2 regions of the Gorillibacterium sp. sgz306347 genome follow, and region 2 is predicted to be linked to the other one. Evidence: predicted binding sites of a transcription regulator. Region 2 holds the regulator's gene; the other holds the start of a gene.

Region 1 (5,484 bases), on a different contig from region 2:
ACGACTGTTCGTAAAGCGCCGAAGTAACGCGAGAGAAGGTGGGGCGGCGCGGTTCCGCCAGTCGAACACACCCCTTAATGGCGCAGCTTCTGTCACGATTAAGAAAGGATTCTTGGCTGCGTTTCCGAAACGGAGAACAGTTTAGGCCATTAGTGAGGTCACGCTCCGGGCAGGTACACATTCGAAGCGACCCGCATAATCCTGCAAAAATGCAGCATTATTTGGAGCATCCGTTCATATTTACGAAAATGCTGCGAATATGCATGATTTTTTCGAAGTTTGAAGCCGGAATTCCTCCAAGAGGCTGAGAATGATGCAGAAACGCAGCATTATCCGCCGTACTCCACCTTGTGGGCATCGAAATGATGCATATTTGCAGCAATCCTCCCTTCACCGGCTCGGTCGTGCTTGGCAAGGAGGGAGAGAGAGGTCTGATCGGTGTTGAGCCTTTCGACCAAACGCCGTCCTTTTTCTACGCTTGCTCTTTCCCTAGACACAAACCTGAAGACCAGCAGTCTGAAACAAGCTAAAGCAATAGAGGACATAGGCACAAACACGCGCGACTGAGCGGACAGAAAGCCAAACGTGGCAGAGTGGGCAAAAATAGCGACAGAGCTAAACAAACGATAGACGGGTAGAGCACAAACACGCGGTAGAGCGGACATAGAGCCAAACGTGGCAGGTTGGGCATAGGCACAAACAGCGACGGAGCTAACTAGCAGAGCGCACATTGGCTTCAAATATACCGCGTAGCAAAACACAGAGCCAAACGTGGCAGAGCGAGCAGAAAGCAAGGTGGGCGCAGAGTATAGCATGCGTAGCGGACCAAACGTAGTAGAACGAGCGAAGAGCAAACGTATGGCAGAGCAAGCAGAAAGCCAACATGCGGCAGGCGGACCAAACGTAGTAGAACGAGCGAAGAGCAAACGTATGGCATAGCAAGCAGAAAGCCAACATGCGGCAGGCGAACGGAGAGCAAACACGCGACAGAGTGGCCATAAAGTTAAATATGCCAAGGGGAGAATGTAAGCTCGCACTAAGTGTGCATTCAAGCGTTCGCATATGCGCAGATTGGGCCGATTCCCGCGCATGGGCAGGGCCGCAGCTCTGCGGGCGGTGCAAGCGGCCGAAAAAGCGGACCGGACAGCGGGGCGATGTACCCAATTGTTAGCCACAATTGGAGGCACAGCCCTGTTGCCCGGTCCGCATTCTTTGTACCTGTTTTCACATGGGGCCCCGATTGAAATGCCGGACGCGAACGCGCTGCCCAACCCAATAATATGGGGAGCGCTTTCGTCAAACCCGGCAGATGTCGTGGGGGCAAGACTCGCAGTGGCAAATGCCCTGGAGGAACACTTCGTCTTTGATCACAATATAACCGTTGTCGTAATCGACGGCGTTTTTCTTGCGCAAATCGTTCAGCATGCGGTTGACGCTTTCTCGGGTGGCGCCGATCATGTCGGACAGCTCCGAGTGGGTCATCTTTTTCGTGATGAGCACGGTGTTGTCATCCAATCTCCGCCCGTAGGTGTGCGAAAGCCGGAGCAGGGTGGAGCAAAGCGCGCCCGGTTTTCCGTACATGACCATGTCGCGGAATTTCGTTTGGGTGACGCGGTGGGTCATGCCCATCCATTTCATGAAGTCGATCGCAAGCTCCCCGTGCTGCCAGATGAGGATTTCCAGGTCGCTCTGCTGCAGGGTTCCGACCGTGCAGTCCTCCAGCGCCGTCGCGCTGAATGCCTGGCGGGAGTTGTGGAACGGGTCGATCTGACCGAGCATGTCGCCGGCTTGATGCATATACAGAATAAGTTCTTTACCTTCGTCGGTGGATTTGGTTATCTTCACCCGACCGCTCCGCAAGTAAAAAAGTTTGTCTGCGGCATCGCCTTCCCAGTACAGGTGCGAGCCGGCCGGAAATTTCTGTTCATACATAATTTCCTTGAGGATATTAAGGTTATCTTCCGAGAACACGGAGGTATTACCCGGCAGAACCTGCTCAAGGCTCATCGGAATATCTGTCAATGGATTTTTCCTCCTAATAAGGCCATTATCCAATAGTATATCCCATTCGCAACCTATTCTTGTGTGACGAATATCATTGACGTTATCTATTTTTTGAGGGAAGTTTCTTGTGATTTAATTTACAGAATAAAGAATCTTTATCAGGGATAATGAGGATAATTCAGGGAAGGATGAAGGAAAGAAAGGAGGAATCTCCGATGCTATCCGGGGTTATTTTGACCGAAGCACAGGGCTTCAAGCCAACAGGCACAAGCGCTCGGGCGCTGCTTCCGTTTTGCGGCGAAATTCTTGTGCAGCGACAGGTGCGCATGATGAAGAGCATTTGCCGCGAAGTCATCATCGTCACGAATGAGCCCAAAGCGTATCTGCCAATTCTCGGCAACACCGTGCGAATCATCACGAACCGCCATCCGGGAAAAGGGCAACTGGGGGCGATGCATGCCGCCTTGTCGCTCAGCACCTCGGAACGGCTGTGGGTGGTCGGCGGCGACATGCCGTTTCTGTCCGCAAAAGCGGCCAAATTGATGAACGACTTATTGACGGCGGAGACGGACGCGATCATTCCCCGATTCGGCGAAGAACGATATCCTCTCCACGGCGTTTACCATAAGCAATGCGTCCGGCAAGTGGGGCGGGCCATTGAAAGAGGCGTTTCCGATCTCGGCGATGTGCTGAATGAGTGGATGCTCGGCATGCCGGATGAGACCTTTTTCCGAAATCAGGGGCTTGAGACTCATTTTGTAACCAGCATCAACACCACCGAAACGTATCACCAGGCGATGCAGCTCAATTACTCCTTGCAGTATGCCGGCGGCGGTCACATGCGAATTGTATGATATCGCTCACAAACCCTTTCAAAATTGTCCCGCTTCCCGCAAGGGAAGCTTTTCTTTTGTTTGTTGCGACATTTGTCATAATTAGCTGTTAACATCTACCGGATCATGATGTACTATTGACTTGAGGTCTTCGTAAATCTGTGTTTTTTGGGTAAAAACCTTATAATTGTGCAAGTATTTGGCCCATCGCGATAAACTTTTCATTATTTTCAGAAAAGTGTGATGTAAGTCACTTGTGATTATTTGCACAAAGTCTTATAATAAGGCTGTAAGCCAAACACAGAACGGAGGCACTCGGATATGGCAGTGGACGAACAGAAAGTGTTGAAAGAGAAAAATCCGGTTCAAGACGAAATCAACCGTTTGGTTGAGAAAGCAAAGAAGGCGCAAGATGCCTTCATGTCAATGAATCAGGAGCAGATCGACAAGATTGTCCAAGAAATGGCCCTTGCCGGACTTGACCAGCACATGTACCTCGCCAAGCTTGCAGTGGAAGAAACGGGTCGCGGTGTTTACGAAGATAAAATCACCAAGAACATCTTCTCGACGGAGTACATTTATCACAGCATCAAGTACGACAAGACGGTTGGCGTCATCGAAGAAAATCCATATGAGAACTATCAGAAGATTGCCGAGCCCGTAGGTGTCGTTATGGGGATCACGCCGGTTACCAACCCCACGTCTACGACCATGTTCAAGGCGCTGATTTCCATTAAGACGCGGAACCCGATCATCTTCGGCTTCCACCCTTCGGCTCAAAAGTGCAGCTCGGAAGCTGCCCGCATCCTGTACGAAGCCGCTGTGAAACACGGCGCTCCGGAAGGCTGTATCCAATGGATCGAGCATCCTTCGATGGACGCGACCAACGCCCTGATGAATCACCCCGGCATCGCCCTGATTCTGGCGACCGGCGGATCGGGTATGGTAAAGGCCGCTTACAGCTGCGGCAAACCGGCTCTCGGCGTAGGCCCCGGTAACGTTCCTTGCTTTATCGAGCAATCGGCGGTGCTGGAGCAGGCCGTGAACGACCTTATCCTTTCCAAGACCTTTGACAACGGAATGATTTGCGCTTCGGAACAATCCGTCATTATTGAAGAACCGGTCTATGAGCAAGTAAAACGCCTCATGAGCTCGCAAGGCTGCTACTTCCTGAACAAGGACGAAGTCGCCCAACTGACGAAGATGGCCATGAACGTTGATAAATGCGCCGTGAACCCGGTTATCGTCGGTCAATCGGCCGTCAAAATCGCCGAAATGGCCGGCCTGAAGGTTCCGGCAGACACGAAGATCCTGGTTGCCGAGCTGGGCGGAGTAGGAACGAAGTTCCCGCTGTCCGCTGAAAAGCTCAGCCCGATTCTCGCGGCTTACAAAGTCAAGAACGCGCAGGAAGGGATCGACCGCGCCGCTCAAATCGTCGCCTTCGGCGGCATGGGGCACTCCTCGGTCATCCACTCCAACAATGACGAAGTCATTCAAGCGTTCTCCGACCGCCTGCAAACCGGCCGGATCATCGTCAACTCGCCTTCGACGCAAGGCGCGATCGGCGACATTTACAACACGAACCTGCCGTCCCTCACGCTGGGCTGCGGATCTTACGGCCGCAACGCCACGTCGTCCAACGTCACGGCGGTCAACCTGATCAACGTGAAACGCGTCGCTTTCCGGACGGTGAACATGCAATGGTTCAAGGTTCCCTCCAAGATCTACTTTGAAAAAGGCGCTACCCAATACCTGGCGAAAATGCCCGACATCAGCCGCGTTTTCATCGTTACCGACCCGGTTATGGTGAAGCTCGGATACGTCGAGAAGGTAGAGCATTACCTGCGCAAACGCCAAACGCCTTGCTTCATTGAAGTGTTCTCGGATGTCGAACCCGATCCGTCCACCACGACCGTGGAACGCGGAACCGCTATGATGGCAAACTTCAAGCCGGACTGCATCATCGCGCTCGGCGGCGGTTCGCCGATGGACGCCGCAAAAGCCATGTGGCTGTTCTACGAATACCCGGACACGGACTTCAACGGATTGAAACAGAAATTCATGGACATCCGCAAGCGGATCTACAAATACCCTCGCCTCGGACAAAAAGCAAAATTTGTCGCGATCCCGACTACTTCGGGCACCGGTTCGGAAGTGACCTCCTTCTCGGTCATCACCGACAAGACGCAGGGCAACACCAAGTATCCGCTGGCTGACTACGAGCTGACCCCGGACGTAGCGATTGTCGATCCGGAATTCGTCTACTCGCTGCCCAAAGTTGCGGTTGCCGACACCGGTCTGGACGTTTTGACCCACGCGATCGAAGCTTATGTTTCGACGATGGCCAACGACTATACCGACGGTTTGGCTCTCAAAGCCATCCAGCTCGTCTTCGAAAACCTGGAGAAATCGTACGCGACTGCCGATAAAGACGCCCGCGAGCACATGCACAACGCCTCCACCATGGCCGGCATGGCGTTCGCCAACTCGTTCCTCGGCATCAACCACAGCCTTGCGCACAAATGGGGCGCCGAGTTCCACACGTCCCACGGACGCACGAATGCGATCCTGATGCCGCACGTCATCAAGTACAACGCGCAGAAGCCGACGAAGTTTGCGTCGTTCCCGAAATACACGCACTTCATCG
Region 2 (5,484 bases):
CCGGCGCACAATGAGGGTACGACCAAAGGCCATCAGGCGGGGAGGGACGGCATGTTCCGGGAAATCTTCGAAACGATGAACGAAGCCCTCGACGAAATCCTTTCCGAATACGCCGAAGCAGGGGCGGACCGGGAAGCCGAGCTTGGAGAACGCTTTTCTATGCTGAAGTCGATGAGCGACTGCTGCCTGGAGGAATGGCTGCGTTTTGAAGAAAGGCTCTCGGCCTGCCGGAGCCAGCTGCTCGGTTCGGGTTCCGCGGCGCTGGCCGACTCCGATCTGGACGGCGGTCAGCCGGTGTCCGAGCATTTTATCAAAGGCCAGGGCTTTTACAAGCTGTACATGTTCGACAAGGCCGTCGCCGAATTCGCGGCGCTTGTCCGCGAGAAGCCGGACTTCATTCTCGGCCGCGTTTACCTGGCGATGGGATACCTTCGATTAGGTGAGCTGGACGAGGCTTACCGGCATTTTCATCTGCTGGTTCCGCTGACGAATAACGCCAAGCTGAAAGCTATTTCCTATAACGCCATGGGCTGCATTCAGGTACACAACCAGAACATGGAGCAGGCTTACGGATATTTTAAACTGGCGGACCTGACCGATTCCTCGTTTATGGAACCGGCCTTCTGGAGCAAGGAATTTTGGCCTTACCGCAGGAAACAGTAAGCGGGCCGCCATTTGCAAAACCGACTGGGCTCTCGTAGACTCCGGTCGTTTTTTCTTTTGTGCGAAATCGGATTGTGGTATGCTTAGGGGAGCGGGAGAAGGGATTTGATAAGCGGCAATGAAATTCGCGGTATTGGATTTTGAAACGACCGGAGGCCAGCCGACTGATTCCATCATTCAGGTTGGTCTTGTTCTTATAGAGGAAGACCGGATTGGAAAGCGTTATGCGTCCTATGTTAATCCCGGGACGCCGATCCCCCCGTTTATCACCGCTTTAACGGGGATCGACGACGAAACGGTGAAGGACGCGCCCGCGATCGATCAGGTCATCATGGAGATGCAGCCGCTTTTGCAGGACAGCATCCTGGTCGCTCATAACGTAGGGTTTGATTTGGCTTTTTTGCAGCGGGCTCTTGAAGCCTGCGGATATTTCAAGTTCGGCGGGCCGGTTCTCGATACAATGGACCTGCTCCGCATCTGCTACCCCGATTTGTCCAGTCTTTCCCTCGGCAACGTTACGGAAGAGCTGGGCATCTCCCATGACCGGCCTCATCAGGCGGATTCCGACGCGGAAGCGACCGCGGAGCTCTGGCTGAAGTGCGTGTCCCGGTTTCAGGAGCTCCCGCTTCTGACGGTCCAGCGCATTGAGGCGCTGTTTCGGGAGGATTCCTCCGATCTCGGCTGGTTCCTTCGCGAGCAATGCGCCCGGAAGGAGCAGTCGGTCGCCGCCGAGCCGGAAGCGCAGCAGCATTTCCGCCAATTCGCTTTGAAGGCGGAGGACTGGGGCGAAGAGGAATGGGAGCGCGACGAGAAGGAAGCCCGTGAAACGCTGGGCGATTCCTTTGAAGCTTTTCACGAGGGCGTCAAGAAGAAGCTGCAGGCCAAATTTCCTGCATATGAAGAGCGGGAGGCGCAGAACCGCATGTCCGCGGAGGTTGCCGCCGCGTTCGAGGGGGAAGAGCACCTGCTGGTCGAGGCGGGTACGGGAACCGGGAAATCGCTCGGGTACCTGCTGCCGGCGCTCTATTACGGCATTCGTGAAAGCAAAAAAATGGTCGTCAGCACGCACACGATCAACCTGCAGGAGCAGCTGCGGCAAAGGGACCTGCCTCTTTTGCACGAAGTTTTCCCCGTCCCGTTCCGGGCGGCGGTCTTGAAGGGTAGAAGCCATTACCTGTGCCTCCGCAAGTTCGAGCAGAAGATCGTGTACGAGGAGTTTGACAACGGCCGGGAAGATCTGGTCACCGCGGCGCAAATGCTGGTTTGGCTCAGCCTCACCGAACGCGGTGAAGACGAGGAGCTGCACTTTGGAGGCCGGGGAGCCGATTTCTGGCGGTCGGTCATGAGCGACGCGGATTCCTGCCAGAACCGCAGCTGCCCCTGGTTTAAAAAATGCTTCTATCATCGCGCCCGCTACGATGCGGGCGAGGCGGATGTGGTCATCACGAACCATTCGCTTTTGTTTACCGACATGAAGGCGGAGCACCGGATTCTTCCGGGCTACAAGCAGCTCGTGGTGGATGAAGCGCACAATTTCGAAGAAGTGGCCGCCAAGCACCTTGGACTGGAAGTTTCCTGGCATGCTTTTGTGAACGGGCTCACTTGGCTTTACAAGGACAGCCGGCTGGGTCAGCTCCCTCTGCTTCGCCAGCGCATCGTGCACGACGACAATTTGTCGGCCGACAAAGCGGGCGTGCTCTGCGAATCGATTGACGAGATGTATCCTCTGTTTGCGGACATCCGCGAGCGGTGGGACAACTGGATGTCGCGACTGTACGAGCGGATGGCGGGAGGTGCGGGCGATACGGGAGAGAACGCCCTGGTATTCCGGCTGACCGACGACCGCAAGCCGGCCGGCTGGGCGGAGCTGACCGAAGCGCACGAGGACCTCGATCGGCTTCTGGCGAAGCTGCTGAAGCAGCTGGACAAACTGCTCGCGCCGCTCAAGGAGGAGCCGGACCGGTCGGAGCTGCAAAGCCTTGCCACCAACCTTTCGGGCGGCGTCAAGGAGCTGGCCCGGCTGCGCGACAACCTGCGCTTTTTCGTTGCCCAGAACGATGCGGGCTTTGTTTACTGGATTGAAGGCAACCACCAGCACAAAATGAAGTCGCTGCAGCTCATGTCCGTTCCCATCGATGTCAGCCCGATGCTGAAGGCGCATTTCTTTGATCAAAAGGAAAGCGTCGTGCTGACCTCCGCCACGCTGTCGGTCGGCAAAACGTTCGATTACACCATCGATCAGCTCGGGCTGCGGGAGGCGGCGGAGGACAACCGGCTCCGGGAGGTGCAGCTGCCTTCGCCGTTCAATTACCGGGAGCAGGCGCTGGTCGTTATCCCGCGCGATTTCCCGGTGCTGAAGGGAATGAAAGGCGAGGCCGAGTTTACGGCCGCGCTGGTGGAATCGCTCGCCGAGGTGGCGCGCGAAACCAAAGGGCGCATGCTGGTGCTGTTCACTTCCTACCGGATGCTGAAGCAGGTGCACGGAGAGCTGCGCGAGCGGCTCACGCCCGACGGCATCCAGGTATTGGGGCAGGGCATGGACGGCGGAAGCCGAAGCAAGCTGGTCCGGCTCTTTCAGGCGAACGGCAAAACCGTTCTGCTTGGAACGAGCAGCTTCTGGGAAGGGGTCGACATTCCCGGCGAAGCGCTGAGCTGCCTGGCGATCGTCCGGCTGCCGTTTCAGCCGCCGAACCATCCGGTGGTGGAAGCCAAATGCGACCGCATCAAACAGAAAAACCAGAATCCGTTCATGAAGCTTTCCGTGCCGCAGGCCGTCATCCGTTTCAAGCAGGGCTTCGGCCGGCTGGTGCGCCGCGAAAGCGACAAAGGCATTGTGATCGTGTACGACACAAGGATTCTGGAAACCTATTACGGAAAGCATTTCTTATACTCGCTGCCGGGACCCAAAATTGAGCATATGAATGCCAAGCAACTGGTGCCGAGAATTTCGCAATGGATGGAAGGGGTTAACGAATGAAGACGACGGAGAAAATCTCGGAAGCGGTAGTCCGCAGACTGCCGGTATACCTGCGCTATTTAAGCGAGCTTCATGCCAATGGCGTGCAGACCGTTTCCTCTCAGGACCTGGGACGCAGACTGGATCTGAATCCCGCCCAAATTCGCAAGGATTTGGCCTACTTTGGGGATTTCGGCAAAAAGGGCATTGGCTATGACGTCGAATACCTGATTGAGAAAATACGTCAGATCCTGAAGCTGGACCGGGAAATCGCCGTCGCTTTGGTCGGAGCCGGGAACCTGGGGAAGGCGCTCAGCAACTACAACGCCTACCTGAAGGACAACATGCACATTGTCGCCCTGTTCGACGCCGTTCCGGAAATTGTCGGCACGAAGATCAATCACCTGACGGTCCAGCCTATCGAGGAAATGAAAGATACGGTGCGCCAGCAGAACATCCGGGTCGGCATCATCACCGTCCCCGGATCGGAAGCGCAGGGCGTCGCAGACGATCTTGTTGCCGCCGGCGTCGAAGCGATTCTCAATTTTGCGCCTTCCATCATTAAAGTGACTCCGAACGTGCGCGTGCATTATGCCGATTTTACGACGGAGCTGCTGAGCCTGGCGTATTACCTGGATTAATCGTTTCTTCCCAATGAAAACGCCGCGATCCGTAAGGGATCGCGGCGTTTTGTGTATCCGCGTCTGCCGTCTCAGGCGTAACGCAGGATGATGCTTTCGAGTATATTGGCGACGCCTTCGCAGGCGTCGGTCGCTTTTTCCAGGCGCTCGTACAGCTCCTTGATTTTGAAATCCGTGTAGGGGTCTTTTTGCTCGGTGAAAATTTTGCGAATGCCCTCGCGCATGAGGCGGTCGCCTTCGTTCTCCAGGCTGTTGATTTGCACGGTATGCTCGGAGATCTGATCGTATTTCTTCTTGGAGAGCAGGTGGAACGCTTCGACGATATGCTCGCAGGCCTTCACAATCACTTCGGCGAATTTTCGCATGTAGTCGTCGGAGGCTTCGATGTTCAGATAGTCGAATTTGGCGATCGTTTCTTCGATGTAGTCCATGACATCGTCCATTTTGTTCGCCAGTTCCATGATGTCCTCCCGGTCGAGAGGGGTGATGAACACTTTATTTAACCCGCGGTAAATCATATGGGTGATGTTGTCGCCCTTGTGTTCAAGATCCTTCAATTGGTCGATGTAAGCCACCGGCGGCTTCGAGCCGCTCATTGCTTCGCGGAACATTTTGGCCGCCACGAGCGTGTTGTCTGCGGATTCCAGCAGCAGCTTGAAAAAATCGGTATCTCCCTTTTTCTGAAACATGTAGGTTTAGCCTCCCGTTTATATATGACCCCGTTGCTCCTTATGTTAAGGTATCATAAAGAGAGCGGGCCGCGCAATGAGGACGCCCCTTCGCCACGGTTTCGTCAACTCTTGTCCGGAAGCCTTGCTTTTGCCCCGCCGGCGTTGTACGCTCTAGAAAAACGGATAGCAGAAAGGAAACGATCCCTTTGGCCCGATTGTTGATCAAAAACGGCATTTTTCTGACTCCGGATGCGGAGTCTCCCGTACTGCGCGGAAATATGATTGTGGCAGACGATAAAATTGAATGGCTCGGACCCGAGCTTTCCCCGGAGCAGCTTGCCTCCGGCTTTGACGAAGTGGTGGACGGCAGCCGCCGGCTGTACATGCCCGGACTAGTCAACACCCACGGACATGCGGCGATGTCGCTGCTTCGGGGCGTAGGCGACGACCTGGCCCTCCAGGTTTGGCTGGAAGAGAAAATGTGGCCCAACGAAGCGAAATTTACGGCGGGCGACGTAAGAATAGGCACCCTGCTTTCCATTGTGGAAATGCT

What was found. Region 2 encodes Rex, which represses fermentation and respiration genes when NADH is low (regulators of the CRP and FNR family bind a similar motif). Its sites were predicted from a motif close to TTGTGAAATATTTCACAA; they were not measured.
Region 1: the regulator Rex is predicted to act here: its motif matches at 3,092-3,109, upstream of adhE (bifunctional acetaldehyde-CoA/alcohol dehydrogenase).

Annotation. Positions count from the first base shown of each region.
Region 1 covers NZ_JCAPET010000012.1:45,995-51,478, forward strand. Annotated here, with positions in the region: gene AC6I6H_RS08790 (Crp/Fnr family transcriptional regulator) at 1,297-2,007, opposite strand; gene mobA (molybdenum cofactor guanylyltransferase) at 2,220-2,858, shown strand; gene adhE (bifunctional acetaldehyde-CoA/alcohol dehydrogenase) at 3,159-5,484, shown strand, end outside.
Region 2 covers NZ_JCAPET010000018.1:17,737-23,220, reverse strand. Annotated here, with positions in the region: gene AC6I6H_RS11335 (tetratricopeptide repeat protein) at 52-663, shown strand; gene dinG (ATP-dependent DNA helicase DinG) at 782-3,640, shown strand; gene AC6I6H_RS11325 (redox-sensing transcriptional repressor Rex) at 3,637-4,260, shown strand; gene AC6I6H_RS11320 (DUF47 domain-containing protein) at 4,332-4,949, opposite strand; gene AC6I6H_RS11315 (amidohydrolase) at 5,132-5,484, shown strand, end outside.